One region of the Methylobacterium sp. TK31 genome, then DNA from elsewhere that is predicted to be linked to it. Evidence: predicted binding sites of a transcription regulator. Region 1 holds the regulator's gene; the other holds the start of a gene.

Evidence for each region. The regulator LexA, encoded in region 1, represses DNA repair genes until DNA is damaged. The targets are predictions, from matches to a motif close to TGTTCNNNNTGTGTTCNG.
Region 2: the regulator LexA is predicted to act here: its motif matches at 7,575-7,592, upstream of ACXJY8_RS16190 (ATP-dependent helicase).

Annotation. Positions count from the first base shown of each region.
Region 1 is NZ_CM143964.1:2,439,784-2,454,547, forward strand. Features, by position in the region: gene ACXJY8_RS11210 (F0F1 ATP synthase subunit B family protein) at 70-633, shown strand; gene ACXJY8_RS11215 (F0F1 ATP synthase subunit B family protein) at 727-1,212, shown strand; gene ACXJY8_RS11220 (ABC transporter ATP-binding protein) at 1,341-2,267, shown strand; gene ACXJY8_RS11225 (ABC transporter permease) at 2,264-3,025, shown strand; gene ACXJY8_RS11230 (alpha/beta fold hydrolase) at 3,042-3,806, opposite strand; gene ACXJY8_RS11235 (outer membrane beta-barrel protein) at 3,959-5,230, opposite strand; gene ACXJY8_RS11240 (FkbM family methyltransferase) at 5,575-6,405, shown strand; gene sfsA (DNA/RNA nuclease SfsA) at 6,416-7,123, opposite strand; gene ACXJY8_RS11250 (DUF937 domain-containing protein) at 7,288-8,055, shown strand; gene lexA (transcriptional repressor LexA) at 8,309-9,061, shown strand; gene ACXJY8_RS11260 (ComEC/Rec2 family competence protein) at 9,055-11,325, opposite strand; gene gltX (glutamate--tRNA ligase) at 11,500-12,921, shown strand; gene gltA (citrate synthase) at 13,170-14,459, shown strand; gene cmk ((d)CMP kinase) at 14,545-14,764, opposite strand, start outside.
Region 2 is NZ_CM143964.1:3,496,074-3,510,837, reverse strand. Features, by position in the region: gene ACXJY8_RS16210 (Ros/MucR family transcriptional regulator) at 184-618, opposite strand; gene ACXJY8_RS16205 (S9 family peptidase) at 1,072-3,225, shown strand; gene ACXJY8_RS16200 (AsmA family protein) at 3,235-6,831, opposite strand; gene ACXJY8_RS16195 (hypothetical protein) at 6,946-7,200, opposite strand; gene ACXJY8_RS16190 (ATP-dependent helicase) at 7,603-9,969, shown strand; gene ACXJY8_RS16185 (PhoH family protein) at 10,374-11,090, shown strand; gene ACXJY8_RS16180 (hypothetical protein) at 11,224-11,481, shown strand; gene ACXJY8_RS16175 (LysE family translocator) at 11,641-12,267, shown strand; gene ACXJY8_RS16170 (L,D-transpeptidase family protein) at 12,288-13,796, opposite strand; gene ACXJY8_RS16165 (acetyl-CoA carboxylase carboxyltransferase subunit alpha) at 14,126-14,764, opposite strand, start outside.

The sequences.
Region 1 (14,764 bases):
GGACGCCGCCTCCCCCAGGGATGGCAGAGGCGTCCGGTCCCCACTCCCTGAATTTACGCGAAGGACGTCATGGCTCAGCCGGCCCATTCGACCGCAACGCATGAAGGCTTCGCCGCGACGCCGGCCGCCGAGCACGGCGGCGGCTTCCCGCCCTTCGAGAGCCACACCTTCGCATCCCAGCTGATCTGGCTCGCCCTCGCCTTCGGGCTGCTCTACTACCTGATGGACAAGATCGCGCTGCCGCGGATCCAAGCCATCCTGCACGACCGCGCCGTGCGCCTGTCGAGCGATCTCGACGAGGCACAGCGCCTGAAGGCTGAGGCGGATGCCGCCGGGGCGGCCTACGAGAAATCCCTCAGCGACGCGCAGGCCAAGGCCCAGGCCATCGCTCTCGAGACCCGCACGGCCCTGACCCAGGAAGCCGAGACCAAGCGCAAGGCCCTCGAGTCGGAGCTGAACGCCCGCATCGCCGCCTCCGAGGCGACCCTGCGGACCCGCACCGCCGAGGCCATGGGCAATGTCCGCGGCATCGCCGGTGAGACCGCTTCGGCCATCGTCGAGCGCCTGACCGGGCGCAGCCCGGACGAGGCCGCCCTGACCAAGGCCCTCGACAGCGTCGCCTTCCCGCACTGAGGCGGGACGCCAAACCACATCTGACCGACAGGACCCGAGGGTCGAAGACCCCGCCGGACCGCCGGACACCATCGAGTTGGGACGACGAGCATGTTGTTGGAAGCCGAATTCTGGGTCGCAGTCGCCTTCGTCCTGTTCATGGCCGTGGTCTGGAAGGTCGGCGGCTTCAACCAGATCACCAAGGCCCTCGACGGGCGCGCCAAGCGCGTCCGCCACGAACTCGACGAGGCGCGTCGCCTGCGTGAGGAGGCCGCCGGCGTCCTCGCCGATTACAAGAAGCGCCGCACCGAGGCCGAGCGTGAGGCCGAGGCCATCGTGGCCTCCGCCCGCGAAGAGGCCCAGCGCATCGCCGACGAGGGCCATGCCCGCCTGAACGACTTCATCGCGCGCCGTACCAAATCGGCCGAGACCAAGATCTCCCAGGCCGAGGTCCAGGCGACCGCTCAGGTCCGCGCAGCCGCCGCCGACGCCGCGGTGAAGGTCTCTGAGGTCATTTTGCGCGAGCGCATGCAGGGTGAAACGGCGGAAGGCCTGGTTCGCCAAAGCCTCGGCGAGGTCAGGACCCGCCTGCGGGCCTGATCCTTCCCTCTGCGACACCAGGGAAAGCCGCCGCGAGGCGGCTTTCGCGTTTTCAAGACCGACCCGCGACGGCCGTGTGCTAGAAGGCCGCCCCGATCGCGCCGGCGCCATGCCGCAGCGGAGTTCCGATGCAGCCGATCATCTCGATCCAGAACCTGTCAAAGGTCTACGCCTCTGGCCTCAAAGCCCTCGACGGCATCAGCCTCGACATCGCCGAGGGGGAGATCTTCGCCCTGCTCGGTCCGAACGGAGCCGGCAAGACGACGCTGATCAGCATCCTGTGCGGCATCGTCACGGCGAGCGGCGGTCGCATTCTCGCCGGCGGGCACGACATCGCCCGGAACTATCGCCAGGCCCGCCGACTGATCGGCCTCGTGCCGCAGGAACTCACCACCGACGCCTTCGAGACGGTTTGGGCGACGACGAGCTTCAGCCGCGGTCTCTACGGCCTTCGTCCGGATCCTGTACATATCGAGCGCGTGCTGCGCGATCTCTCGCTCTGGGAGAAGCGCGATGCGCGAATCATGACGCTGTCGGGCGGCATGAAACGCCGCGTTCTCATCGCGAAGGCGCTGAGCCACGAGCCGCGGATCCTATTCCTCGACGAGCCCACCGCCGGTGTCGACGTCGAACTGCGCCGGGATATGTGGCGCCTCGTGCGCTCCCTGCGCGACAAGGGCGTCACCATCATCCTGACAACCCACTACATCGATGAAGCCGAGGAGATGGCCGATCGCATCGGGGTGATCCGCAAGGGCGAGATCATCCTGGTGGAGGAGAAGGCAGAACTGATGCGCAAGCTCGGCAAGAAGCAGATGACCTTGAATCTGCAGGAGCCGCTCACCGCCCTCCCCCCGACTCTGGCACGGCACGACCTGACCCTGAAGCCGGACGGCCAGGATCTCGTCTACACCTACGACACCAAGGGCGAGCGGACCGGCATCACGGCGCTCCTGGCGGACCTCGCCGCCGCCGGCATCCGTTTCCGCGACCTCCAGACCAGCCAGTCCTCGCTGGAGGAAATCTTCGTCGACCTCGTGAAGGAACGCGCATGAACTGGTACGCGGTCCGCGCCATCTACGGCTTCGAGATGGCGCGCTTCTGGCGCACGGCGCTGCAGAGCATTGTCGCCCCGGTCATCGCCACCTCGCTGTACTTCGTGGTCTTCGGCGCCGCCATCGGCTCGCGCGTCGCCTCGGTGGACGGTGTGGCATACGGCGCCTTCATCGTGCCCGGCCTGATGATGCTCTCGCTGCTGACGCAGAGCATCGCCAACGCCTCGTTCGGCATCTACTTTCCGCGCTTCGCCGGAACGATCTACGAGATCCTCTCGGCCCCGGTCTCGCCCCTCGAGATCGTGCTCGGCTATGTCGGCGCGGCGGCCTCCAAATCGATCCTCATCGGGCTCATCATCCTGGCGACCGCCGCTCTGTTCGTGCCCCTGCGCATTGAGCACCCCTTCGTGATGGTGCTGTTCCTGCTCCTGACAGCGGTGACCTTCAGCCTGTTCGGCTTCCTGATCGGCCTGTGGGCGGACGGCTTCGAGAAGCTGCAATTGGTGCCGCTCCTCATCGTCACGCCGCTGACTTTCCTCGGCGGCAGCTTCTACGCCATCGAGATGCTGCCGCCGTTCTGGCGAGCGGTGAGCCTCGCCAACCCGGTGGTCTACCTGATCAGCGGCTTCCGCTGGGCCTTCTTCGGCACCTCGGATGTCGGCGTCGGCATCAGCTTCGCCATGGCGCTGGTGTTCCTGGTCCTGTGCCTCGCTGGCGTGACCTGGATCTTCCGAACCGGCTACCGCCTGAAGAGCTGAGGCGCCGAGCGTCCCGTCAGGGTCGCTTGGCCAGGAACTCGAGCACGCCCGTGCGGTGGCCGCGGTCGCCGACGGCGGTACTGTGATCGCGGTTCTGCAGTTCGAGGGCGGCAGCGTTCGGGAACAGCGCCGCCAGCGCCGGGCCGGAGCCCGATACCGTGTCGAGGGTGCCGGTCGTCACCAGGGTCGGGACCTGGATCTCCGCGACCTCCGCGCGCGACAGGGCTTGGCGCGAGCCGCGCATGCAGGCGGCCAGGGCTCGCAGATCGCTCTTCGTCTGCTCGGCGAAGGTACGGAACGCGGCGGCCGTCGGGTTCGGTGCGCGCGCGCCGGGTTCCGCCTCCAGGGCCTCGGCGATGCCGTCCGGCAGGCCCTTGCCCTCCACGAGGTGCAGGCCGAGGCCGCCGAGCAGCAGGGAGCGCACCCGCTCCGGAGCGTCGAGGGCGAGAAACGCGGCGATGCGCGCGCCCATCGAGTAGCCCATGACGTCGGCTCGGCGGATGCCGAGATGGTCGAGCAGGCGACGCGCATCCTGGGCCATGAGATCGGCGCCGTAGGCCTCCGGATCGTAGAGCTTCTGACTCTCGCCGTGGCCCCGGTTGTCGAACGCGATCGTGCGGTAGCCGGCCTGGGTGAGGGTGCGGACCCAGAGGGTGTTGACCCAGTTCACCGCGTGATTCGAGGCGAAGCCGTGGATCAGCAGGATCGGATCGCCCGATCCGCCGACGGCTGGGACGTCGACATAGGCGAGGGTGACACCGTCTGAATCGAAGCTCTGCATGGGCTCGGGCCTTATCGCTCGGGGCATGGTGATCGCCTCCTTGGACCGCCAGTTACCCGGACGGAAGCCCTGCGCCGGCACGAGACCACAAAAGAAAGCGGCGGCAGGTTGCCCTGCCGCCGCGTTTCACCGAACCGGACCGTCAGATCGGATCAGAAAGTGATGCCGGTCTCGAGCATGTAGCGCTCCTGCGAGGTCTTCACGCCGTTGCGGCCGAAGCCGGTGCCGACGTTGAGCGCGCGGTCGACGGTGATGTCGTAGAGCTGCACGGTCGAGAACTCGCCGCGGACGAAGAAGCGGTCAAAGGTGAAGGTCGGAGTGACCGTGAACGACAGGGCGGAGCTGCCGGGTCCGTAGAGGACGTTTGACTGGAGGGGGAGGCCCGTGCGGCTATTGCCACTCTGCGAGATGTATTCGAATCGACCCGCAAGGGCGAAGTTGTCGGTGAAGGCGTAGCTGGCGAGGATCGCGCCACCGAAGGTCTCGGCTCCGGCGAGGCCGATGAAATCGTTCCGCTCGACATTGGTGTATTGGATGTAAGGCGTCAGGATCCAGGGACCGTCGGCATAGGTGTAGTTCGCGCTGATGATGCTGCTGTTCTGAAGCGTCGCGGGGGTCGCGAACTGGTTGCGCAGGCTGCGATCCGTTAAGTCGAACTTGGTGTAGCTGGAGAAGTGGGTGCCGCCGTTGATGCCGATCGTATTAGCGGAGTCGATTTTATAGGTGATCGCGCCCGTGACCCAGTTGAGCTCACCCGAGAAAAAGCCATCGGTCGCGGCGAACGAGGCCGCCCATGGGCCGTCCGAGTAATTGACCTGCACGCCGTGGTTGATGACGTTCTCCTGGGCGAAGAGGAGGCCACGCGAGATGTTGAGGTTCTGGAAGGTGAAGGGCAGTTCCGAGCCGATCAGGGTCGGCATGCGGCCGCCCTGGACCGACCAGTTGTCGTTGATCACGTACTTGCCGAAGACGATCGGAGCCGGCGAAAACAGCAGGTTGGTCTGATCGATGGCGCTGAAGATCGGCGCGCCCAGGCCCGGGATCGAGTAGGCGCCGAAGGCGGCGTAGAACTGGAAGGGACCATCGGCCTTCTGGATGAAGCCCATCAGGTTCGAGAAGTCGGCGCGCGCGAAGCGATCGGCGGCAATGCCTGGCAGTGCGATGGAGGTCACATTGCTCTGATCGTAGAAGTAGCCCGTGACCGCACCGCCGACATAGATGTCGCCGAAGGCGCCGAGGGTCAGGCAGGACGGGTTCGGGTTCTGCTTGATAAAGCCGCCGTAGGCCGGGAAGGTGATCTCGGCCTTGCACGGCGCGGGCGGGGCGGGAACGGCCAGCACCTTCGCCGGCATGTCGGCTGCGAAGGCGCAGACCGAGGACAGCAGGACGGCTGAGAGGGCGAGGAGCGAGCGGTGCATGGCCATGGGAACTCTGCGGAGACATCTGCGTTAGGGCGAGGTTCTCAAAGGTTCTCCCGTACGGCAAAGCTATCCTTTGTGCAGGCGCCTAATTTTGAGGCAATTCCGGCCTGAGGTGCTGGGTTTGCGTCGTGGTGTTGCCACAATGGAACAGGTCTGAGCACCGAAATTCAGTCCAGCTGTTCTCCTCGCCTGTCGAGACGTTGTCCTGAAACGGTCGAAGCCAGTTTCGACGATCGTCGGAGGGTCGACGCGTCGGAGCGCCTCCCATACGCGCGAGCCGCCTTCCACCCTTCGATCGTGTCGCCTTCGCTTGCCGCCGCGCGCGCGCGCTGGCATCAGCAGGCACGATGAAAGATACCCAGCCCTACGGCACCTACGCTCCCACCGGCCTCGTCGCCCGCATCGCCCACCAGACCGGGCGGATCTCCTATGCCAGCTGGGCCGGTCGGCGCCTCGCCCTGTTTCTGCGACGGGTGGCGATCGGCCTTCTGCGGGGGGCGCCCCTCGACGTTGAGCGCTACGGCGCCCGCATGCGGCTCTACCCCTACAACAACAACTGCGAGAAGAAGGTGCTCTTCACCCCGCAGTTCTTCGATCCGGAAGAGCGTGCATTGCTGCGTGCGAAGCTCCAGCCCGGCTGCACCTTCCTCGATATCGGCGCGAATATCGGCGCCTATGCGCTGTTCGTCGCGGCCTTCGCGGGGCCGCGCGCGCGCATCCTCGCGGTGGAGCCGCAGCCGGACGTCTTCGACCGCCTTACCTACAACATCGGCCAGAACCCGTTCGGGACGGTCAAGGCGGTAGCCTGCGCCGTCGCCGACAAGGCCGGCGAACTCACCCTGTTCGTCGATCCCCGCAACCGGGGTGAATCGAGCCTGAAGATCGTCGGGACGAACGAAGGGGCGCAGATCCGGGTGCCGGCGGTGCCCCTGTTCGATCTCGCCCGCGGCGAGGGCATCGAGCGCATCGACGCGATGAAGCTCGACGTCGAGGGGGCCGAGGACCTGATCCTGGAGCCGTTCCTGCGGGCCGCTCCCGCCGCGCTCCATCCGCGGCTGCTGATCGTCGAGAACGGCACGGACCAGTGGCAGATCGACCTGCCCGCCCTCCTGGAGCAGCACGGCTATCGCCGGATCGCCCGGACGCGCCTGAATTTGATCTTCGAGCGCGCCGCCTGACGAGGGCGTGCTACAGGACCGGAATGGCGTCCGCGAGGGTGATCCCCTTCGGATCGATCCGGCAGCGATAGGCATGCACTGCGACACCGGCAGCCCGGGCGGCCTGGAACGCTTGGTCGAAGGCAGGGTCGAGGTCCCGCGCCGCGTCGAACCGCTCCGCCCACATCTGGACCACGATGACGACCATGGCGCGACCGCCGGCTCCCACGACGGCGGCGAGGTCCGCCATGTGGCGGGTACTGCGGGCGGCGACGCAATCCGGAAATTCCGCGAGGCCCGGGCTGCGCATCAGGTGGCAGTTCTTCACCTCGACATGGCAGGGAGGCATCCCCTCGCCCGTGGCGAGGAAATCGACCCGGCTCGCCTGCGCGTAGCGGACTTCCGGGCGGAGACCCGAATAGCCCGCGAGCGCCGGCAGGGTGGTGTCGGCGAAGGCTTCCGCCACCAGAGCGTTCGGCCGCATCGTGTTGATGCCCACCCATTGCCGGCCACCCGGCAGGTTCGCCTCCACCAGCTCCCAGGAATAGGCGAGCTTGCGCGTCGGGCTCCGGGCCTCGGACAGAAGAGCTCGTGCGCCCGGTACGGCGAGACCCAGCATCGCCCCGGGATTGGGGCAGTGAGCCGTCACGAGGGTGCCGTCGGCCAACTCCAGATCGGCGAGGAAGCGCTTGTAGCGCCGCACGAGGCGGCCCTCGATCAGGGGCGCGGGGAAGCGCATCGGCGTGTCCTGGGCAAGAAACAGGTTGATGCCGCCGGGCCTCGGCGTGGAATCGGGCAGCCATGAGGCGCCCGGGCTGGTCAGTGCTCATCGGATGCGACAGACTTCGCGCGGTACACCCGGGTCGATAACCGGGAAAACCGCTGTTCGTCCGCGAGGCCGCCATGTTCAATCTGTTCGACATCCTCCAGGCGCAGGCGGGCGCCAACGCGCAGGGACTGGGACGGCAATTCGGGCTCTCGCCGGAGCAGAGCCTGCGCGCGATGGAGGCCCTGCTGCCGGCCCTGACCATGGGGTTGCAGCGCAACGTCGCCCACGATCCGACAGGCTTTGCCCACCTGTTCAACCTCATTGGACCGACCGCGTCCCCGGCACCGAGCGCGACACCGCAGATGGACATGCTGGTCAAGCAGCTGTTCGGGTCGCCGCATCTCAGCCAGGCGGTGCTGCAGCAGGCCGCGACCGTCAGCGGCGTGGCGATGCCGGCTCTGAAGCAAATGCTGCCCGCCATGGCCGGCATGGTGGTGGCCGGGATTGTCCACGTGATGATCAATCAGGCTCCATCGCCCGCGCCGGCCCCCCGCGCGGAGGCGAACCCGTTCGGGTTCCCGCCCAATGCTTGGTCGCAGATGATGGAGGCCTTCCTGAAGTCCGGCAGCAACGCGACCAGCCCGGCACCGTCCGCTCCTCAGGCGCGGTCGCGCCCTGCGCAGCCCCGGCTCACGGCTCCCGCGCCCGCCGTGCCGGACAAGGCGGCCTCGGATGCCCCCTTCGACCTGGTGCAGCAGATGTTCCAGACCGGCCTCGAGGTACAGCAGGAGAACGCACGCGCCATGCAGCGCCTGTTCGATACCTTCTGGCAGGACCCCCGCGGCCCCACCGGTTCAGGCGCCGACGCCGCATCGAAGGCGGGACGGAGCGGGAAGCGGTAGCGGGCATCGCGTCCGGGTCGCATGGACGGCGCCGAGCTCCATTCGATCTCGACTGCGCTCATGCACTCTGAGCGATCCCCTCCAGGTGGCGGTCGGCGGCCTCCGCGAAACCTGTCCTCGACGGAACAGTCGTCGGGCTATCCGCGCTTTCGGCAGGAACCCTTGCAGAACACTTACGGAACGTTTAACATGTTCGTGTTTTGTTTCTGATGCCGCTCGCCGCGATCCCCGGCGCCAACGAAGAGTGTCCCGCATGTTGACGCGTAAGCAGCTGGACCTGCTCCAGTTCATCCAGCTCCGGATGCGCGAGAGCGGCGTTCCCCCCTCCTTCGACGAGATGAAGGACGCTCTCGATCTCAAGTCGAAGTCCGGCATCCATCGGTTGATTACGGCGCTGGAAGAGCGCGGCTTCCTGCGCCGTCTCCCGAACCGGGCACGGGCCATCGAAGTCATCCGGATGCCGGAGAGCCTCGGTGGGAGCGCCGGCGCCCCGCGTGCTGCTCCTGCACCTGAGGTGCGCCGCTTCACGCCGAGCGTGGTCGAGGGCGGCAAGGGCAAGGGTCTGCCAGCTGGTGCCGCGGTCTCCCGCTTGCCGACGACGCAGGCCACCGACGAGAGCGGGCGTGCGGTGACCATCCCGGTGATGGGCCGGATCGCGGCCGGTACGCCCATCTCCGCCATTCAGGAGCAGAGCCACTCGGTGACGATGTCACCGGATTTCCTGGCTGGTGGCGAGCACTACGCCCTGGAGGTGCGCGGCGATTCGATGATCGAGGCGGGCATCCTGGACGGCGATCTCGTGGTCATCCGCAAGCAGGACACGGCCAATACGGGCGACATCATCGTGGCTCTGATCGACGATGAGGAGGCGACCCTGAAGCGCCTGCGCCGACGCGGCTCCTCCATCGCCCTCGAAGCGGCGAACCCGGCCTATGAGACGCGCGTGCTCGGGCCGGACCGGGTCCAGATCCAAGGGCGTCTGGTTAGCCTCGTTCGTCGTTACTGAAGGGTCCCGTCGCTCGGTTCGTCGCCGGGCGGATCGGGATCCGGAAGCTCCCGCTCGGGCGCCTTCTGGTTCGGTGAAGGGGCCGGCTGAAGGAGCGAGAGGTTGGCCTCCTTCCTCGGCGGTGTCGCCCGCCACGGCACTCTGTCTCCGGGACGCTTGACCGTGGTGATGACGGGTCCATCGCGGGCGAGGCGGATCGCCGTCGCACCGTGGGCCGCCAGGAAGTCCCGATCGAGGATCAAGGCGGCGCCGCAACCGGGCGGCGTGGCCTGCCGGGTGATCAAGATCTCGGTGCGTGCGCAATCTTCCGGAAGCGCCCGTTTGTCGGTGACGAGGGCAAGGCTGCGGCCATCCGGCGTGGTCAGAGTGCAGCCGAGGCCATCGCACCGCGCGCCCCGGAAGGCACTGATCTCTTCCGCCCGGCGTCCGTCCCCGTCGGCCTTGAGCCATTGGCCGAGCACGAAGGGTGGCGGGCGGCCGAGGATCGCGAGCTGCCCGTTGCGCTCACGGATGGCTGCGCCCACCCCTTCGCGATCGATGTAGATGTCGTTTCGCTCCGGAAACGTAGCGAGAACGATGCCGATTGTTGCCGGACAGAGGCCGAGCCAGCGCAGCGACGAGGCAGGTAGGGTCAGGATGATCAGGGCCGAGGCCAGTAGCCCGAGGGCACCGGCGCCGAAGGCCGGCACCACCAGAACCGCGTTCCCGAATCCCGCGATCCAAGTCGAGATGGTCAGCATGCCGCGGACCGCGAGGCCCATCGCCCACCAGACCGGCTGATCCAGCGCGAACGGATAGGCGAGAATGCCGAGGACCGCCGACGGCATCACGGCCAGGGAGACGAGCGGCAAGGTGAGCGCGTTGCCCACGAGTCCGAAGGGCTGCACCGTCTGGAAGTGATAGGTCGCGAAGGGGGCGGTGGCGATCTGGGCCACGAGCGTCGTTGCCAGGGTCCCGAGGATCGCTGTCGTGACGAGGGCGAACAGGCGCGGCAGCCAGCCTGCGCCATCGCGACCGAGGGCGCTCCCCGCGATCAACGGCGCGCAAGCGATCAGGCCGGCGACCGCTCCGAACGACATCTGGAAGCTTGGTCCGAGAAGGCCCTCCGGTTCGCGGGCCAGCGCGATCAGGGCGGCGATCGCCAGGTTGCGCATGCTGAGGGCCGGCCGGTCGACCAGGATCGCGCCGAGCATGACCAGGGTCATGATCAGCGACCGTTCGGCGGCGATGTCCCATCCGGAAAACACGCAATAGGCGGTCACACCCACCATGGCGACGGCGGACGCGATCTTCTTGATCGGCCAATGCAGCGCTGCGAACGGCACCACGGCGAGCAGCGCCCGCACGAGCCAGAACACCACCCCGGCCGCCAGGACCATGTGCAGGCCGGAGATCGAGACCACGTGATAGATGCCCGCGGCCCGCAGGATGTCGTTGGTCTCCCCGTTGATGAGGCCCCGCTTGCCGGTCACCAACGCCGCCGCGACCGCCCCGGCCTGTCCGCCATTGGCGTCGGTGATCCGGCGTGTGAGGGCATTCCGTGCGGCATCGACGGCGGCGGCGAGACGGATCTGCCGATCGGTCGTCTCGGCCGCCGGCCGTACCTCGACCTTGCCGACGAGGGAGCCGACAGCGCCGATCTCGCGGAAGAAGGCATCGCGCGCGAAGTCGTAGCCTCCCGGCCGGGCCGCCTCTGGGGGTGGGAGCAGGCGCGCCGTCGCGGCGATGCGATCGCCCGGCTTCAGGGTGTTCGCCTTGCGATAGGAAACGCGCACCCGGGCCGGGCGGACTTCGGCCCCGAGGGTGCCGAAGCTCTCCACCCGAAGGATCAACCGCGCACCCTCATCACGCTCGTCCAGGCCTTCGATGGTGCCGACCAAGGAGGCGATCGTCGTGCGGGCCAGGATCGGACCGGTCACGCGCTGCACCCGTGCCGTCGCCGCCGCGAACCCGAGGAGCATCCCAATGGCCGCGAGGACGAGGGCAAGTCCGACAGGGCGATCCGCCAGGAACGGAGTCGTCGCGGCCAGCAACCCCGCGGCGACGAGCGGTGCGACCAGCGACGGAGTGCCCTGTGTCGCGAGGAAGAAGACGAGGATGCCGCAGCCGAACGCCACCGCGAGCCAGGCGAAGAGCCGGCGCTGCTCGATCTCGTGCGTCCAGCCCGCGCGTAGCCAGGCGAGGACGACACCGGCGCCCGGCCGACGCACGGCGAAGCGGCGGTTGAGACGCCCCATCGCTGCCGTCGCGCGCGCCTGCGCCATCGCGTCTTCCTTCGGCTGCTGCCCGCAAGCCCCCGCCCCGCAGCCAGCGATCCGCCCTGCGATCTTTGGAAGAGGACGATTTCTTAACGCTTGCGCCCGCGCATGCTACACGCGCGGTTCCGGGCCGGTCGATCCGCCTCCCGCCCGTTTCACGAGCAAATCAAGTCCAGATTGATGTCGTCAGCCGTCGTCACGCGTTTCGCGCCCTCGCCCACGGGCTACCTCCATATCGGCGGGGCCCGCACGGCCCTGTTCAATTGGCTCTATGCCCGCCATTTCGGCGGCCGCATGCTGCTACGCATCGAGGACACCGACCGTGAACGCTCGACGCAAGGCGCGATCGACGCGATCCTCGACGGCATGCGCTGGCTCGGCCTCGATTGGGACGGCGACGTCATCTACCAGTACGCCCGGGCCGCCCGTCACCGGGAGGCCGCCGAGAGCCTGCTGGCCTCCGGCAACGCGTATCGCTGCTATGCCACGCCCGAGGAATTGACCGCCATGCGTGAGGCCGCCCGGGCCGAGGGGCGGCCGCTGCGCTATGACGGCCGCTGGCGCGACCGTGATCCGTCCGAGGCGCCGGCCGGCGTCAAGCCGGTGATTCGCCTGCGCGCGCCCACCGACGGCGAGACGGTGGTCGAGGACGGCGTGCAGGGGCGCGTCGTCTGGCAGAACAAGGATCTCGACGACCTCGTGCTGCTGCGCTCGGACGGCAACCCGACCTATATGCTCGCCGTGGTGGTCGACGACCACGACATGGGGGTGACCCAAGTCATCCGCGGCGACGACCACCTGACCAATGCCGCGCGCCAGCGCCAGATTTACGATGCCCTCGGCTGGCAGGCGCCCGCCATGGCGCATATCCCGCTGATCCATGGGGCCGACGGGGCCAAGCTCTCGAAGCGCCACGGTGCGCTCGGCGTCGACGCCTATCGCGACCTCGGCTACCTGCCGAGCGCGCTGCGCAACTACCTGGTGCGTCTCGGCTGGAGCCATGGCGACCAGGAAGTGTTCTCCACCGAAGAAATGATCGCCGCCTTCGACCTGAAGGCGATCGGCCGCTCGCCGGCGCGGTTCGACTTCGCCAAGCTGGAGAACCTCAATGGCCTCTACATTCGTGGCGCGGCCGACGCGGAGCTCGTGGCGGCGATCGACGACGTGCTGCCGGCTCTCGGCCCGGCACGCGGCATCACCGTGCCCATGAGCCCCGCTCTGCGCGAGACGCTCACCGCCGCGATGCCCGGCCTCAAGGAACGCGCCAAGACCCTCGTCGAACTCCTCGACAGTGCCTACTACCTCACCGCCGCACGGCCCCTCGTACCCGACGAGAAGGCGAAGGGGCTGCTCGGCGACGAGGCCCGCGGCCGCCTCGGTGCTCTCCTGCCCGCCCTCGAGGCGCTGCCGGAGTGGACGGCCTCGGCCACCGAGGGCGCGGTCCGTCAGTTCGCGGAGGCCAACGGACTGAAGCTCGGCCAGATCGCGCAGCCTCTGCGGGCGGCGCTTACCGGGCGCGCAACCTCGCCGCCGGTCTTCGACGTGATGGCCGTTCTCGGACGCGAGGAATGTCTCGGCCGCCTGCGCGATCAGATCGCCTGACGCCGCAGCGCACAAAAGTGCAGATTCGCCCGGTCGATCTGTCGGGAAGAATGACAAATCGGCCCGGATTTCGCTTCGACAACGAGGTGAGACGGGCCGTCGGTTGATGACGGTCCGCCGATCCGCTACCCCCATGCTCGTGTGAGCAAGTGCAGCATGCGCTGTCTTTGCACCCCGGACCCGGGTGGTCGATTGCATCGCCACGCGGGCCGCCGCCGCCCCGCTGCCACGAAAGGGTCCAGGTCTCCATGAGCGCCTCCAGCACGATCACCGTGGGCGACAACCACGTCGAGCTTCCGATCAAGACCGGCACCATCGGTCCGGACGTCATCGACATCGGCAAGCTCTACGCGAAGACGGGCAAGTTCACCTTCGACCCCGGCTTCACCTCTACCGCCTCCTGCGAGTCGAAGATCACCTACATCGACGGCGATGCGGGCGTTCTCCTCTACCGCGGCTACCCCATCGAGCAGATCGCCGAGCACGGCGACTTCCTCGAGACCTGCTACCTGATGCTGTTCGGCGAGTTGCCGACCCCGGCCCAGAAGGCGGATTTCGACTACCGGATCACGCGCCACACGATGGTGCATGACCAGATGAACCGCTTCTTCCAGGGCTTCCGCCGCGATGCGCACCCGATGGCCATCATGGTCGCCTGCGTCGGCGCGCTCTCGGCCTTCTATCACGACTCCACCGACATCTCGGACGACCAGCAACGCATGGTCGCCTCGATGCGGATGATCGCTAAGATGCCGACCCTGGCTGCGATGGCCTATAAGTACTCCATCGGCCAGCCATTCGTGTATCCGAAGAACGACCTCGATTACACCTCGAACTTCCTGCGGATGTGCTTCGCGGTGCCCTGCGAGGAATTCAAGGTCAATCCGATCTTCGCCCGTGCGTTGGACCGGATCTTCATCCTGCACGCCGACCACGAGCAGAATGCCTCGACGTCTACGGTTCGTCTCGCCGGCTCTTCGGGGGCCAATCCCTTCGCCTGTATCGCGGCTGGCATCGCCTGCCTCTGGGGTCCCGCCCATGGCGGCGCCAACGAGGCGGCCCTGAAGATGCTCGAGGAGATCGGCCATCCGGAGAACGTCGCCAAATACGTGGCCAAGGCCAAGGACAAGAACGATCCTTTCCGCCTCATGGGCTTCGGCCACCGCGTCTACAAGAACTACGATCCGCGCGCGCGCATCATGCAGAAGACCACCCACGAGGTGCTCGGACAGCTTGGAATCAAGGACGATCCGCTGCTCGAGGTCGCGGTGCAGCTCGAGCAGATCGCCCTGAAGGACGACTACTTCATCGAGAAAAAGCTCTACCCGAACATCGATTTTTACTCGGGCATCACCCTGAAGGCGATGGGCTTCCCGACTTCGATGTTTACGGTGCTGTTCGCCCTGGCCCGCACCACCGGCTGGATCGCGCAGTGGGCCGAGATGATCGAGGACCCCTCGCAGAAGATCGGCCGGCCGCGCCAGCTCTACATCGGTCCCGACAAGCGCGAATACACACCGATCGATCAGCGCGCCTGATCAGCCGACGCCTCGCCGGCAGAACTCCGGCGAGGCGTTTCTTCACGTTGGTGGCGCGTCAGCGAGGTCGTGTCGACCCGGCCGCTCAGTCCGGGCGGACGCGATCCACGACCTCGCGGGCGGCGGCGAAGGCCTCGTCGGCATCGAGGTCGGTGGTGTCGAGGATGACGGCGTCGGCGGCCGCCTTCAGCGGCGCCGTCGAGCGCTGTGCGTCCCGCGCATCCCGCGCCACGATGTCGGCCAGGATGGCCCCCAGGCTCGCCGATTCGCCCCGCCGCAGCAATTCGAGGTGACGCCGCCGTGCC
Region 2 (14,764 bases), 1.1 Mb from region 1:
CAGGACAAGGGCGGCGGCCACCGTTGCTCGGACAGTACGGGAAAAATATCCTAGTTCAAGTCTTGACGGCTTTTTCGCTGACCGCGGGTCGCGTGCTAGAGACGTCGGCCATGGTGCGACCGTGGCGTCTTCGCACGCAGAGCGTGGCTCCGGAGAAAGCAGGATCTCCGGAGCAGTGCCGGATCAGGCCGCCTCGTCGTAGTTCCCGTTGCGGGTCTGTCCGAGACCGATCGCCTTCGCGAGGTCGGAGCGTGCCTTGGCGTAGTTCGGGGCGACCATGGGGTAGTCCGGCGGCAGGCCCCACTTGGCACGGTACTGCTCGGGGCTCATGTCGTACTTGGCGCGCAGGTGACGCTTCAACGATTTGAAGGTCCGCCCGTCTTCCAGGCAGACGATGTGATCGGCCGTCACCGACTTCTTGACGGAAATCGCGGGCTGAAGCGGCGCGGCAGACGCCTTGGATTCGACTTGTCCGCTGGCGATCTGCGTCAGAGCCCCGTGGATGCGCGTGATCAACTGGGCCAATTCGCCGGGAGGCACCGGGTTGTTGCTCACATAAGCCGATACGATGTCGACAGTCAGCTCAACAAAATCCGCGGAGTTTTCGATATCGTTCATAATCGGAAGAACTCTCCTGACGCGATGCACTGATAGGGTACCCAGGCAGTCCGACCGCCTTGGTGTCGGTGCTGGCTTGTTCCGCGGATCGATTCCGCAGCGTCACCGTTTGATCCACGTGCGCTATAGAATGCTCAGCAACTTCGCCTGCTATGATGTCTTCGTATTCTATTCTGCGCAACGTCGCAAGACGTGCGTGCGCACTTCGACAATATCAAGCAACCGGTGAGAATAATATTTCAACCATGCCGACTTCACGGAATTTCCCGTCCGGACGGCTGGGCACGCATCGTCGTTGATCTCCCAGACAGATTGCCGCAGAAGCCGGTGGCATAGGTCAGGTCGCTCCTTCGATCTTCGAGCGCTTGCTTGCCGATAGCGTCCGCGCCACATGGCACGGCAACATGGAGCGACAGCGCCCCGTGTCTCGACTCCGCGCCAGGATTTTTTGCGATGGCCTCCCAGTCAACCACCATCTCGGTTTCAGCCACCGCTCCCGTCGCGGAAGTGCGTCCGCACACCTACGAAGTCCATGGCCGGGTGATCCGCGACGACTATGCTTGGCTCAAAGCCGACAATTGGCGGGACGTCCTCAAGCACCCGGATACCCTCCCCGAAGATATCCGGGAGCACCTGGCAAGCGAGAACGCCTATTCGGAAGCCGCACTGGCGAGCACGGCGACGCTGCGCAAGACCCTCGTCGCCGAGATGCGTGCCCGCATCCGCGAGGACGACAGCAGCGTGCCCGAGCCGGACGGGCCCTTCGCCTACTACACCCGGCATCGCGAGGGCGGACAGCATCCGCTCGTCTGCCGGCGGCCCCGCACCGTCGTGGTGATCCCCGGGCAGGGAGCCGAAACCGCAGCCGATGGCGGCCCCGAGGAGGGAGAGGTCATCCTCATCGACGGCGACCGCGAGGGCGAGGGCCTCGCTTTCTTCGAAATCGCGGCGGCGGTCCATTCCGACGATCACCGGCTGCTCGCCTGGGGTGCCGATACCAAGGGGTCGGAACTGCACGGCATCCGAATCCGAGATCTCGAGAGCGGCACGGATATGCCGGACTGCGTCGAGGCGACGACCGGAGAGGTGGTCTGGACCGCCGACGGTCGCGCGTTCTTCTACGTCGCGGTCGACGACAACCACCGCCCCGCGCGGGTGATGCGCCATCGCCTCGGCACCGCCCAGGATGCCGACACCCTCGTCTATGAAGAGGCCGATTCCGGTTTCTTCGTCCATATCGAGGAGACCCAATCGGGCGATTACCTGATGGTCACCGCCAGCGATCATGAGACGTCCGAGGTTCATCTCCTCGACCGTCGGACGGGGGAGGGCGCCCTGACCGTGGTGCAGCCGCGTGAGCCGCTGCTGATCTACTCGGTCGAAAACTGGGCCAACCACCTCTTCATCCTGACCAATGCCGACGGCGCCGAGGACTTCAAGATCGTCACCGCCCGGGTTGAGGCGCCCGGCCGCGAGAACTGGACCGACGTGATCGCCTACCGCCCCGGTGTGATGATCCGCCACCAGCACGTGATCGCCGATCACCTCGTGCGTCTGGAGATCGAGAACGCCCGCCCGCGTCTCGTCGTGCGCGACACCAAGGGCAACGAGCACGTGGTCGCCTTCGCCGAGGAGGCCTATTCCCTCGGCCTGCAGCCCGGACATGAATTCGAGACGGCGGTGATCCGCTTCACCTACTCGTCGATGACCACGCCCGCGGAGACCTACGATTACGACTGCGTCACCCGGGCCCGGCAGCTGCGCAAGCGCCAGACCGTTCCCAGCGGACACAACCCGGAGGATTACGTCACCCGGCGCCTGTTCGCCACGGCGCCGGACGGCGAGACCGTGCCGATCTCGCTGCTGCACCGGCGTGACTGCGCCCTCGACGGATCGGCGCCGCTGCTGCTCTACGGCTACGGCTCCTACGGCACGCTGATGCCGGCGGCCTTCCGCACCAACCTTCTCTCGCTGGTCGATCGCGGCTTCGTCTACGCCATCGCGCATGTCCGCGGCGGGACCGAGAAGGGCTGGCGCTGGTATCTCGACGGCAAGCGCGAGAAGAAGCCCAACACCTTCTCGGATTTCGTCGCCTGCGCCCGGGCGCTGATCGATGCGAACTATACGGCACAGGGCCGGATCGTGGCCCATGGCGGCTCCGCTGGCGGGATGCTGATGGGGGCGGTAGCCAACCTCGCGCCGGAACTGTTCGCGGGCATCGTCGCCGACGTACCCTTCGTCGACGTGCTGAACACCATGCTCGACGGCGAACTGCCTCTGACGCCGCCGGAATGGCCGGAATGGGGGAACCCGGGCGAGAGCCTCACGGCCTTCGAGACCATCCTGGCCTACTCCCCCTACGACAACGTGGCGGCCAAGGCCTATCCGGCGATCCTGGCGCTCGGCGGCCTGACCGACCCCCGCGTCACCTATTGGGAGCCCGCGAAGTGGGTCGCGCGCCTGCGAGCGACCATGACGGGGGGCGGTCCGATCCTCCTGCGCATCAACATGGAGGCCGGCCACGGCGGCGCCGCCGGTCGCTTCGACCGCCTGGAGGAGGTCGGTCTGATCCAGGCCTTCGCCCTGCTGGCCGTCGGCAAGGCCTGAGGAGCCGCATCAAGGCTGTGGCGCCGCTTCGGGCTGCGGAGGATTGGCCTCCGGAGGCGGCTGGCGACGCGCAGCCTCGGTTTCGCGCGCCTGCGCCCCACGGGCGGCCTCGTCGGCCGCCTGCTGCGCCCGCAGGCGTGCCTGGCGCGCCGCTTCCTCGGCCGCCAGCTTGTCTGCCGCAGCCTTGATGGCGAGCGCGCGGGCCTTGTCCATCTCGATGCGGGCGCGGCGGCGCAGGCGTTCGCTCTGATCGGCCTCGAACAGCTCGATCTTCTCCAGTTCGCGCTGAAGCACCAGGGCGGCGAGCCCGTTGGTCACCGGTCCGGCATCGACGCTGCGCTCGGGGTTGCGGATCGGACCGGCGAAGCCGAGCTGGATCGACGGGTTCGCCCCGCTCCAGCCCTTGGGCGCCTGGCCGGCGACGAGCGTCCCGCGCGCATCGAGTCGCGCGTCTCGCAGGTCGATGCCGAGGGTGCCGCTCCAGCGCGCGGCGCCGAGGGCGAGCGTCAGCGGACCGGCGCGCAGGCTGCCGCCGACGAGGCTGGCGGGGGTCGTGACCGGCCCCGCCACGGTCAGCGGTCCTGCGCCGAGCTCCTCGACGACGAGGGCCTGCAGCCGGCCTTCGCGCAGGGGATCGTCTTCCGCCAGAGCCCGTCCGAGCGCCCGGTCGAGGCCGGAGGGATCGGCGCCGGGCAGGCTGAGGCCTGCGAGCGTGAGCGTGCCGCTGCCGCCGAGGTTGTTCATCAGTCCGGTGAGGCTCTCGCCCGAGCTGCCGAAGCGCAGCTGGGCCGTGACCCGGCCCTCGACCGGTCCGGCCCCGACCAGACCGGGGATCTCCGCGTCGGTGATCTGGCCCTCGCCGGAGAGCGCGGCGGCGCCGCCCTGACGTGTCGAGGTCGCGCGTCCCGCGACACGTCCGCCAGCGAGGGTCGCGTCGAGGTCACGCAGGGTCAGGGTCTCGCCGTCGAGGGCGACACCGAGGGTCGCGCCGGTGGCGGTGAGTCCGCGTCCGAGGTCGAGACTGTCGACCCGGAGGCTGAGGGAGACCGGCGGACGCCCCGTCGGAACCGGCGCGAAACGGGCGCTCGCGGGGCTCTGTCCGGGTCCGCGCGGGGCCTCGGCCGGCAGGATCGTGGCGCCGGCGAGCAGCGGCAGGGACAGCCGGGTCAGGGTCGCGCTGCCGCCGATCGCGCCATCGGGTCCGGCGGTCAGGTCCGCCGAAACGGGCTGGCCGGAGATTCGGCCGACGAGGCCGAGGCGCGCCTCGGCTCCGGTGCGCGACAGACGCAGGCCGAGTTCGGCCGGCAGGGGGCCGGGGATCGCCGTGGCGCTGCCGGCCAGAACGAGGAGCGGCGCCAGGTCGGGCAGGCCGACCTGCAGCTCGCCCGCCCGGGGCAGGGGGTCGGCGGCGTCGAGGACGACCGGCTGCACCGTGGCGACGGAGATGTCGGCGATCGTCCCGCTCAGGCGCAGGGCGAGGCCGGGGCCCTGTCCGGGACCGTCGGCCGGGGCGGGAGCCCCCGTGATGCGCAGGCGGCCGGGCCGGCGCAGGGCCGGGATGTCCGTGCGTCCGAACCAGGGTGCCGCGTTCGCCGTCGCGATGGTCAGGTCGAGCGTGTCGATGCGGCCCGCCCGGCTCAGAAGGTCGAGATCGAGGGTGCCGCCGGCGGCATTGCCCCTGGCGCCGACCCGCAGCGTGTCGGCGGCGCCCGCATCCCGCTCCAGGCTGACGGCGAGGTCGAGGGCGCCGGCCCGCAGGAAGGCCGGGACCCCGCGGGCCTCCGCCACCCAGACCCGGTCGAGCAGGGCGAACAGGGGGGCGGCCACCGCCGCCGAGACCTGGCCGGCGATCCGCCCCGTGCCGTCCGGGTTGATCCGGCCCGAGAGCCTGGCATTGGCTCCGGCGAGATCGGTGATGGCGAGGCTGTCGACCACGAGGCTCGGTCCGTCCGACTGAATGCTCGCGGCGATCGTGCCGTTGCCCGGCTGGGTACCGGCGGGGCCGTAGCGCACGTCCCGGGCCTGGAGGGTGATCCCGACATCGTGGCCCCGCAGATCGGCGAGGGTGCCGCTCAGCACCGGCAGGGCGGCGATGTCGAGGCCCTGTGCGGCGAGCTGCGCGTCGAAGCGTCCCCGCTCCGTGCCCTCCGGCGCCGTGTAGCGGGCGTTGCCGGTGATGCGGGCCTCGCCGAGGCCGAGGCGCAGGTTGCGTAGGGACACCGTGCCGGCCGCCACCGACAGGTCGGTGGTCAGCTGCACCGGGCGCCCGTCCATCACCGCCACGGCCGGTCCCTCGAGCCCGAGGCGGCGCAGGTAGCGGCCGAACCCGTCGGAGGCCGGCGTGTCCAGGGACAGGTGTCCGGTGAAGCGCGCGCCCGCCTCGATGTCGATCTCGCCGCTGGCGCCGACGGCCGCGGCGCCCGGGGCGGTCGCGTCGAGACGGCGCAGGACCACGCCGCCCGTGCGGTCGAGGGTGCCGCTGGCGCCGACGCCCGTCCACTCGTCGAGGCCGAGGATCAGGCTGTCCACCGTGAGGTCGAGGTCGACCATGATCGGCAGCCCGAGCCCGTTGCGACCGCCGGTGGCCGGCACGCCGCGGGCGATCAGCGCCTGCCCGGCCGCCGAGGTCAGGAAGGCGTCGAGGTCGAGGCGCCGGGCGGTGAGGGCGAGGGCGCCGCGCCATTGTTTGAGGTCGATCTGGCCCGTGCCGCCGAGGCGCAGGGCCTGCCCGCCGGGATCGATCTCCAGGGCGACGTCGGTGAACCGCGCCGTCAGGCCCCGGCCCTTGAACTTGCCGGCGAGAGAGAAGGGGAGATAGGCGCCCGCTGCCTGGACCGGCGGCCCGACGACGATCCGGGCGCTGCCCTCGGCCACCGCCGCCGCCAGGCGCCGCCCGCCCGTGCCGGTGCCCGCGGGGGCGAGGCCGATGCGGGCGTCGGCCTCGAACCGGGGCTGCGTGTCGCCGCCGCCGGCGATCTTCACGCCGACGCCGTCGGAGCCGATCTCGCCCGTGGAGACGCGGAAGGGCACGCCCCGGCTCGTCCCCTCGGCCCGCCAGGGGCCGGCGAGGGCGGGCGCCGAGATCTGCAGGGCCTCGGCGTAGAACTGCTCGGTCCGACCCGTCGCCGGCACCTGGGTCGTCAGCACGAACTGCCGGATCGACAGGTCCTCGATGGCGAGGTCGCGCCGCAGGGCGGCCGAGAGGCCGCGCGCAGGCAGCAGGATCGCCTCGCCGTCGGTGACGGGAAGCTTGACCTCGGCCCGGCCGACCCGCGTCTCGGTGAAGCGGATCTCGCCCTTCAGGAGCGGCGCCAGGGCGATCTCGGCCTTGATCCACTGCAGGTCGAGCTGGGGCTGGTCGAGGGCGGCCCCCGGCGCAGCGCCGGTGCCCGGGCCCAGGCGCAGGCGGTCGAGCTTGAGGCGCGGCGAGGGCAGGAGCCGGAGGCCGATGCGTCCCTCGGTCTGCGCCGCGATCCCGAGGGAGCGCGCGATCGTGCGGTCGAGCGTGCCCCGATAGCTCTCCCAGGCCACGAAGGGCGGAACGGCGAGGGCCGCGACGAGGAGCAGGATGACGGCGCCCGCCAGCGCGGTCAGGATGTCACGCACCGTCTCTGTTCCGCCTCGTCACCCGGGCCGGGACCCGCCCGCCGGCGGACATAGCACAGGGAATGCCGGTGCGCGCCAGGGCCTGCGCGGCGCGCCCGGCCCGGCCGTTCGGCCTCAGCGGCGGCCCGGAACCACGATCGGGGCGGCGGGCGCACTCGGCCGGAACAGGTCGCTGCGCTGGATCTGCATCCGCGTCTGGTTGGTGTCGAACTGCTGGCGCTGCTCGATGCCGCGCAGTTCGCTGCGGGTGGAGAGGCGCTCGTTCGTGTCGTTGAGGCTGTCGACGCCGCGGGAGGAGACCTGGGCGAGAGCCGGACCGGCGGCGAGAACCGCGAGGCCGGCGAGGAGGAGGGCTGCAGAGCTGCGCATGGCGTCGTCCTTGTCCGGTGGACCGTGATGTCTTGATCTGGTGAGACGACTCGTCCGCGGGAAGGCGGGTTCCCGCAGGTGGTTTCCCGCAACTCTGCGTGAGACTGCCGCATCGCTCTTCGGAGGCGGCGCCCGGCCCGTGTGGGCGTGGAAGCGGAAACGGCCCGCGCAGCGCCCGCACGACGTGATTGGGCGACGGGAGGTCGGCACTGCGCAGGCGCCCGACCCTTCGGCGCTCCCCGTGATCAGGCCCGTGGCGATCCACTCGGCGAAATCCACGCGGTCGGGCAGGTCCTCGCGCCACCGCACGTCTAGGACGGCGGGACCCGTGGTGGATGCCGGGTGGTTACCCGAACGCGCGCGACTCTCGACGCCGTTCGCGTTTTGGTCCAGGGATGCGCGATGACTCAACGCTTCGACGCGGCCGGCCCCACCGCCTCCGACGCCGCCCCGACCTCCATCGCCGCCCGTGCCATGGCCTCCCTGCGGCCGCAGGGCAGTCCCTACCTGGAAGGGCTGAACGACGAGCAGCGCCGCGCCGTCGAGGCGACGGACGGGCCGGTGCTCGTCCTGGCCGGGGCCGGCACCGGCAAGACCCGGGTGCTGACGACGCGAATCGCCCACCTCATCGCCACCGGCAAGGCGCGGCCGTTCGACATCCTCTCGGTGACCTTCACCAACAAGGCCGCCCGCGAGATGAAGCACCGCATCGGCGGGCTCATCGGGCCGGCCGGCGAGGGCATGCCCTGGCTCGGCACCTTCCATTCCATCGGCACCAAGATCCTGCGCCGGCATGCCGAGCTGGTGGGCCTGCGCTCCGATTTCACGATCCTGGGCATGGACGACCAGCTGCGGCTGATGAAGCAGGTCATCGTCGACCAGAACATCGACGAGAAGCGCTGGCCGGCCCGGGCCCTGTCCTCGGCCATCGACGGCTGGAAGAACCGCGGCTTGACGCCCGAGCAGGTGCCGCCGGGGGAAGCCCAGGCCTTCGCCTTCGGCAAGGGCGGCGCGCTCTACGCCGCCTACCAGGCCCGGCTCCTGACGCTGAACGCCGCCGATTTCGGCGACCTGCTGCTACTCTGCCTCAAGCTCTGGCGCGAGAACCCGGACGTGCTGGAGAATTACCAGCAGCGCTTCCGCTACATCCTCGTGGACGAGTACCAGGACACCAACGTCGCCCAGTACCTCTGGCTGCGCCTGCTGGCGCAGGGCCACCGCAACGTCGCCTGCGTGGGCGACGACGACCAGTCGATCTATGGCTGGCGCGGTGCCGAGGTCGACAACATCCTGCGCTTCGAGCACGATTTCCCCGGTGCCGTGGTGGTCCGCCTGGAGCGCAACTACCGCTCCACCGGCCATATCCTCGCCGCCGCCTCCGGCCTCATCGCCAAGAACGAGGGCCGCCTGGGCAAGACCCTGCGCACCGAAGACGTGGCCGGTGAGAAGGTGACCGTGTCGGGCGCCTGGGATTCGGAGGAGGAGGCGCGCCAGGTCGCCGAGGCGATCGAGAGCCTGCAGGCCAAGCAGCACCCGCTCTCCGAGATCGCCGTGCTGGTGCGGATCTCGGCGCAGATGCGCGAGATCGAGGACCGCTTCGTCCAGCTCGGCCTGCCCTACCGGGTCATCGGCGGCCCGCGCTTCTACGAGCGGGCGGAGATCCGCGACGCGCTCGCCTATCTGCGCGTCACCGCCAATCCCTCCGACGACCTCGCCTTCGAGCGCATCTTCAACACGCCGAAGCGGGGTCTGGGCGACGCCACCCTGCAGGCGCTGCACGCCTATGCCCGGGCCGAGCGGGTGCCCCTGCTCCAGGCCGCCCGCCTGGTCGTCGAGACCGACGAGCTGAAGCCCCGCGCCCGCTCCGGCGTCCGGGCCCTGGTCGAGAGCTTTTCGCGGTGGTCGCGCCTCGTCGGCACGCAGCCCCATTCCGAGGTGGCGCAGACCATCCTGGAGGAATCCGGCTACACCGAGATGTGGCAGAAGGAGAAGTCGGCCGACGCCGCCGGGCGCCTGGAGAACCTCAAGGAGTTCGTGCGCTCCATGGAGGAATTCCCGGATCTCGCCGCCTTCCTCGAGCACGTCTCCCTCGTCATGGAGGCCAGCGAGCAGGAGGGCGCCGACCGGGTCTCGCTGATGACCCTCCACGCCGCCAAGGGCCTGGAATTCGACACCGTGTTCCTGCCCGGCTGGGAGGACGGCCTGTTCCCCAACCAGCGGGCCCTGGACGAGAGCGGCCGCGCCGGGCTGGAGGAGGAGCGTCGCCTCGCCCATGTGGGACTGACCCGCGCCCGCAAGCGCGCCAAGCTGTCCTTCGCCGTCAACCGGCGCATCCACGGCCTGTGGTCCTCCACGGTGCCGAGCCGCTTCATCGACGAGTTGCCCGAGGACAGCGTCGACGTGATCGACGCGCCCGCCCACTTCTCGGCCGGAGCCTCGCGCTTCGACCGCAACCCGACGCCCTTCGGCTCGTCCTACGGCACCCCCGGCTGGCAGCGGGCCCAGGCCAATACGGCGCAATCGGGCAACGCCAACGGCTACGGGGTGGGCAACCGCCCGGCGGCCGGCCGCGGCGGCCCGCGCCAGATCGAGGGCGAGCTCATCGCCAAGTCCACCGGCGCGCCTTCGGCCTTCAGCGTCGACATGCGGGTGTTCCACACCAAGTTCGGCCCCGGCACCGTCGCGGGTGTGGACGGCAACAAGCTGACCGTTGATTTCGACAAGGCCGGCCGGAAGATGGTCCTCGACAGCTTCATCCAGGCGGCCTGATCGCGGGACGCCGGGGGCTGCGGAGGGCGTCGTGCCGATGCGGACTGCGTCTTTTCGGACACAGGACCAGGCAATCGGCCGCTGCGGCCGATTTGCTCCCGCAGTGCAGCATCAGCGCAGACTTTGTACATCATTCGCAAGAATAGTTGTTGTCACGCCCCTGTCGCGCCCGGCGCGGCATGGTGCGTGCAACGCGAAGTCCTGCGGTCATCGGGGCCGCATCGGAAATCCACAGGCTTGATGGACCCGCCCGGAACTTGAGGGCGGTCTCCGGATTGGCTGTGAAGCGGGCGAGGTGGAAAGGATCGCCGAAACGGGAACGGTCAAGGAATGATGCGAAGCCAGTTCAGCAAGTCAGGCTCAGATTAAATCCAGGTTGGCAAGTCCGGTTGGAGTGTTGATCGATGAAGAGACGCCGCGCACGACTTGAACTCGTTGAGGACCGTCCGGTCCGGCTGCACAAAACCCGCTTCGACGAAGAACGTAACTTAAGTCCGATCCAACCCCTCACCGACCGGCAGGCGCAATATCTCGACGCCCTCGCCCTTCACAAGCAGGTCATCGTGCTCGGCCCGGCCGGCACCGGCAAGACCTTCATCGCGGGCACCCGCGCCGCCGACCAGCTCCGCCAGCGCCGCATCGCCAAGGTGATCATCACCCGGCCGAACGTGCCCTCGGGCCGCTCCCTCGGCTTCTTCCCCGGAACGCTCGAAGAGAAGATCGCCCCCTGGGTCGCGCCGCTGACCGAGACCATGAAGGAGCGCATGGGCGAGGCCGCCTTCGAGATCGCGGTGAAGACCGGCGACATCGAGGTCGTGCCCTTTGAGGTGATGCGCGGGCGCACCTTCAAGAACTGCCTCGTGATCCTCGACGAGGCGCAGAACACCACCACCGCCGAGATCAAGATGTTCCTCACCCGCATCGGCGACGATTGCCAGGTGATCATCAACGGCGACGTTTCCCAGACCGACCTGCGCGAGACCTCGGGCCTGCGCACCGTGATCCACCTGATCAAGAGCCGGATGATGCCGATCCCGGTGGTGGAATTTACCCTCGACGACATCGTCCGCTCGGGAATTTGTGCTGAGTGGGTGCGGGCTTTCGAGGAAACGAATCTCTGACTCGGGTGTTATCTGCGGCGGGCCGGAACGGGGCTCGCCGCTCACTCCGGTGCGCGACACGCGTTTCTCGGCCGCCGGTGCGAGAGAACCAACCGGGTGCCGCGCTCGGATTTAAGAGAATGGGAGTCTTCACGTGAGGAAACTGACCCTAGCCTTCGCCGTGCTCGCCTCGCTCGGCGGTGCCAGCCTCGCCACCACCGCCTCGGCCGCCCCGGGCGCTCCCATGGGCGTGACCGCCCCTGAGACCGTGTCCACCGTGCAGATGCGCATGGAGCGCCGGATGGAGCGTCGCATGATGCACCGTCGCATGGAGCGCCGGATGATGCGCCGTCACATGGAGCGCCGCATGATGCACCGTCGCATGGATCGCCGGATGATGCACCGGATGTGATCGGTCGCCCGATCTGACCGGTCTGGAGAAGGGTCCCTCGCGGGGCCCTTTTTCGTTGGGCGCCGGGCTGGCCCGCGTCCGGACCGGGCGCTGCCGGCGGCGGCCTTCTGGTAAGGGGACCTGTGCCGTCGCGCGCGACGCGCCAGGAGTGCTTGCCCCGTGACCTTCCAGACCTGGTGGCTGTTCCTCAGCGCCGTCTTCCTCCTGTCCGGCACGCCCGGCCCCAACATGCTGCACGTCCTGGCGCGCAGCGTCCGGGTCGGCTGGCGTCGCAGCCTCGCCGCCATGGCCGGCTGCCTGAGCGCGGTGATCCTGGTGCTGGTCGCCTCCGCGGCCGGCCTGAGCGCCGTCCTCCTGGCTTCGCCCATCCTGTTCGACGGGCTGCGCTATGCCGGTGTCGCCTACCTCGTCGTCCTCGGCATCCGCGCCTGGCGCGGACAGGACGGGGCGCTGGGCGTACCCGGCGCGGAGGGGGCGCCGGCACCCCTCGGACTGGCGCGGCTCTACCGCGACGGGCTGCTGATCGGCCTGAGCAACCCGAAGCTCCTCCTGTTCGCCAGCGCCTTCCTGCCGCAATTCGTCGAGCCGACGCGGCCGCAGGCCCCGCAATTCGCGATCCTGGTCGTCACCTTCGCGGGGGCGGAGCTGTTCTGGTACGCGGTCTACGCGCTCGGCGGCCGTCGGCTCGCCGCCTCCCTGACCCGCCCGGCGCTCCGGCGCGCCTTCGACCGGATCACCGGCGGGATCTTCCTCGGCTTCGGCGTGATGCTGCTCGGCACGCGCTGAGCCGGACCCGGGCGGGGGAATCAGTTCTTGGGTGTGGTGGAGCCGGTGGTCTTCGGCGAGGCGGCCGCGGCCGCCTTCTGGACCGGCTTGCCGGCCTTCTCCTCGTCGGCCTTGCCGGTGTTGGCCGGCGCCGCGGCCGCATGCACCGTCTTGGCCGGAACATGCTTCGCGGCAGGCTTGGCCGCGATGTTGGGCTTGGCCGCGACGTGCTCCGGCTCGGCCGCTGCCACGGCCGGGACGGTGGCGGCGTCGGTGGCCGGGGTCGCGGGGGTACCGTTGCTGAACAGGTTGCCGAGCAGCTTCTTGTAGGCGGCCGGATCGCCCTCGGCGTCGGCCACCATGACGCGGGCGGGCTTGGCCGGCTGGACCGCCGGCTCGGCCACCACCGGCTCGGGTTTGGGCGCCGGGCCGACGCCCTTGCGGGCGAGGTTTGCGGCGGCGGCCTTGGTGGGAATCGGAGCGGCGGCGGCCATCATCACCGGGCGGCCCTTGGCGTCGACCTCGATCTCGCGCTCGCCGGCGGCCAGGCTCTCGGGGCGGCTGACGTCGCCGAGCCGGTGCTGGGCGTAATCCTTCGGATCGAAGGGCAGCTCCGGCTCGGGCGCGGTCTTGCCGAGGCTCGCGAAGGTCAGGGTGCTGGCGGGCGGCTGCTGGCCGCGGAACACCGGGTTCTGGCTGCCGTCGTCGTACACGAGGCGGGTCGCCGGTGTGCCTTTGGCGATCAGCTCGGCGATCTCGCGGTTGTCGCGCTCGCGCTTCTCCGCCACCAGGGGCTCGACCTTCGGCGTACAGGAACCCGCCGCCGCGTCGGCGCCGCCGAAGACGTACTTGGTCCCGCACAGGCCGACGCGCGGCTCGTCGCGCAGGGCCTCGAAATAGTCCGAGCCCTCCTTGAGGTTCTTCCAGAACGGGGCGTTCGGATCGTTGCGGAACTTGGCGACGTTGGCCGCCGTCATCCGGAACGGATAGGACTGGAACTGGAACGCGCGCTGGCCGCCCGCGAAGGAATCGCGCGCCAGGGCGTAGATCTCCCCCATCGACTCGTCGGTCATGGCAAAGCAGCCCGATGACGAGCAGGTGCCGTGCACCATGATGTAGTTGCCCGTTCGCCCGTTCGCCCGGTCGTAGGCGTTCGGATAGCCGGTGTCGAAGGAGAGGTAGTAGGACGAGTTCGGGTTCATCTGACCCGGTGTGACGGTGTAGAAGCCCTCCGGCGCTTGGCGGTCGCCCTGCTTGGTCTTCGGGCCGAGCTGGCCCGACCAGCGGCAGATCGGGAAGGTCTTCAGGAGGGCGTACTGGCCGTTGGTGCCGCGCTTCCACACCTCCATCTCGGCTTCCCGCTTGTAGGCGCGGATCAGGATGGGGTCGCTCTGCGACATGCCCTTCTGGGCCATCAGCGCGAGGGTCTTCGGGGGCACCGGGGCCAGGGCGCGCAGGGGAACGCCACCGCCCGTCGAACCGTCCTGGCAGGCGCCGAGCGACAGGGCGAGCAGAGCGAAACCGGCGGCCACGAGCGGGCGCATAGCCATGGGGAAACCTATCCTCAGTCATGCAATCCCGGGCTCGCGCCCTGGAATGCCACTCCCCAACCCCTTAGCGTCGTTAAACTTACCCGGTTGTTACCGCAAGGCGACGGAGCCGGCGGCCCGGGCGGGGTGTGGATTGCGGAGATCGGCGGCCCGCCGACCCGATCTCGCCGCAATCGGTGCCGCGTCCGATGCGCCGGTGGGAAGAGGATTGATTTGGCAGGTCTTTCGCCGCCGATCCCCTCGGGCGAGGTGTGGCGAAACCTTGGCGGGAGCCGACAGGCCCGATCCCTATTGGTTCCAGCGGCCGGACGCGACGGAGTGTCGCGGTTTCAGAGCTTGCGGCCGATGTCCAGGAACTTCGCGGCGCGCCGGTCCCGGATCTCGTCGGGCCCCAGGCCCTGGAACTCGATCAGGGCCGCCTCGATCGCGGCGCCCGTCGCCTCGATGGCGGCCTCGCGCCCGCGATGGGCGCCGCCGGTGGCTTCGGGCACGATGCCGTCGATGATGCCGAGGCGCAGCAGGTCCTGGGCGGTGATCTTCATGGCGGTGGCCGCGTCCGCGGCCCGGCCCTGGTCGCGCCAGAGGATCGAGGCCGCGCCCTCCGGCGAGATCACGCCGTAGATGGCGTGCTCCAGCATGAGCACCCGATTGGCGGTGGCGAGCGCGATGGCGCCGCCCGAGCCGCCCTCGCCGATGACCACGGCGACGTTCGGCACGCCGAGGGCAAGGCAGGCCTCCGTCGAGCGGGCGATGGCCTCGGCCTGCCCGCGCTCCTCGGCCTCGATGCCCGGGAAGGCACCGGCGGTGTCGACGAAGGCCAGCACCGGCAGGCCGAAGCGGTCGGCGAGCTCCATCAGGCGCACGGCCTTGCGGTAGCCCTCGGGCTTGGCCATCCCGAAATTGTGCCGCAGGCGGGTCTCGGTGGTGGACCCCTTCTCCTGGCCCAGGACGCAGACCGGCCGACCGCG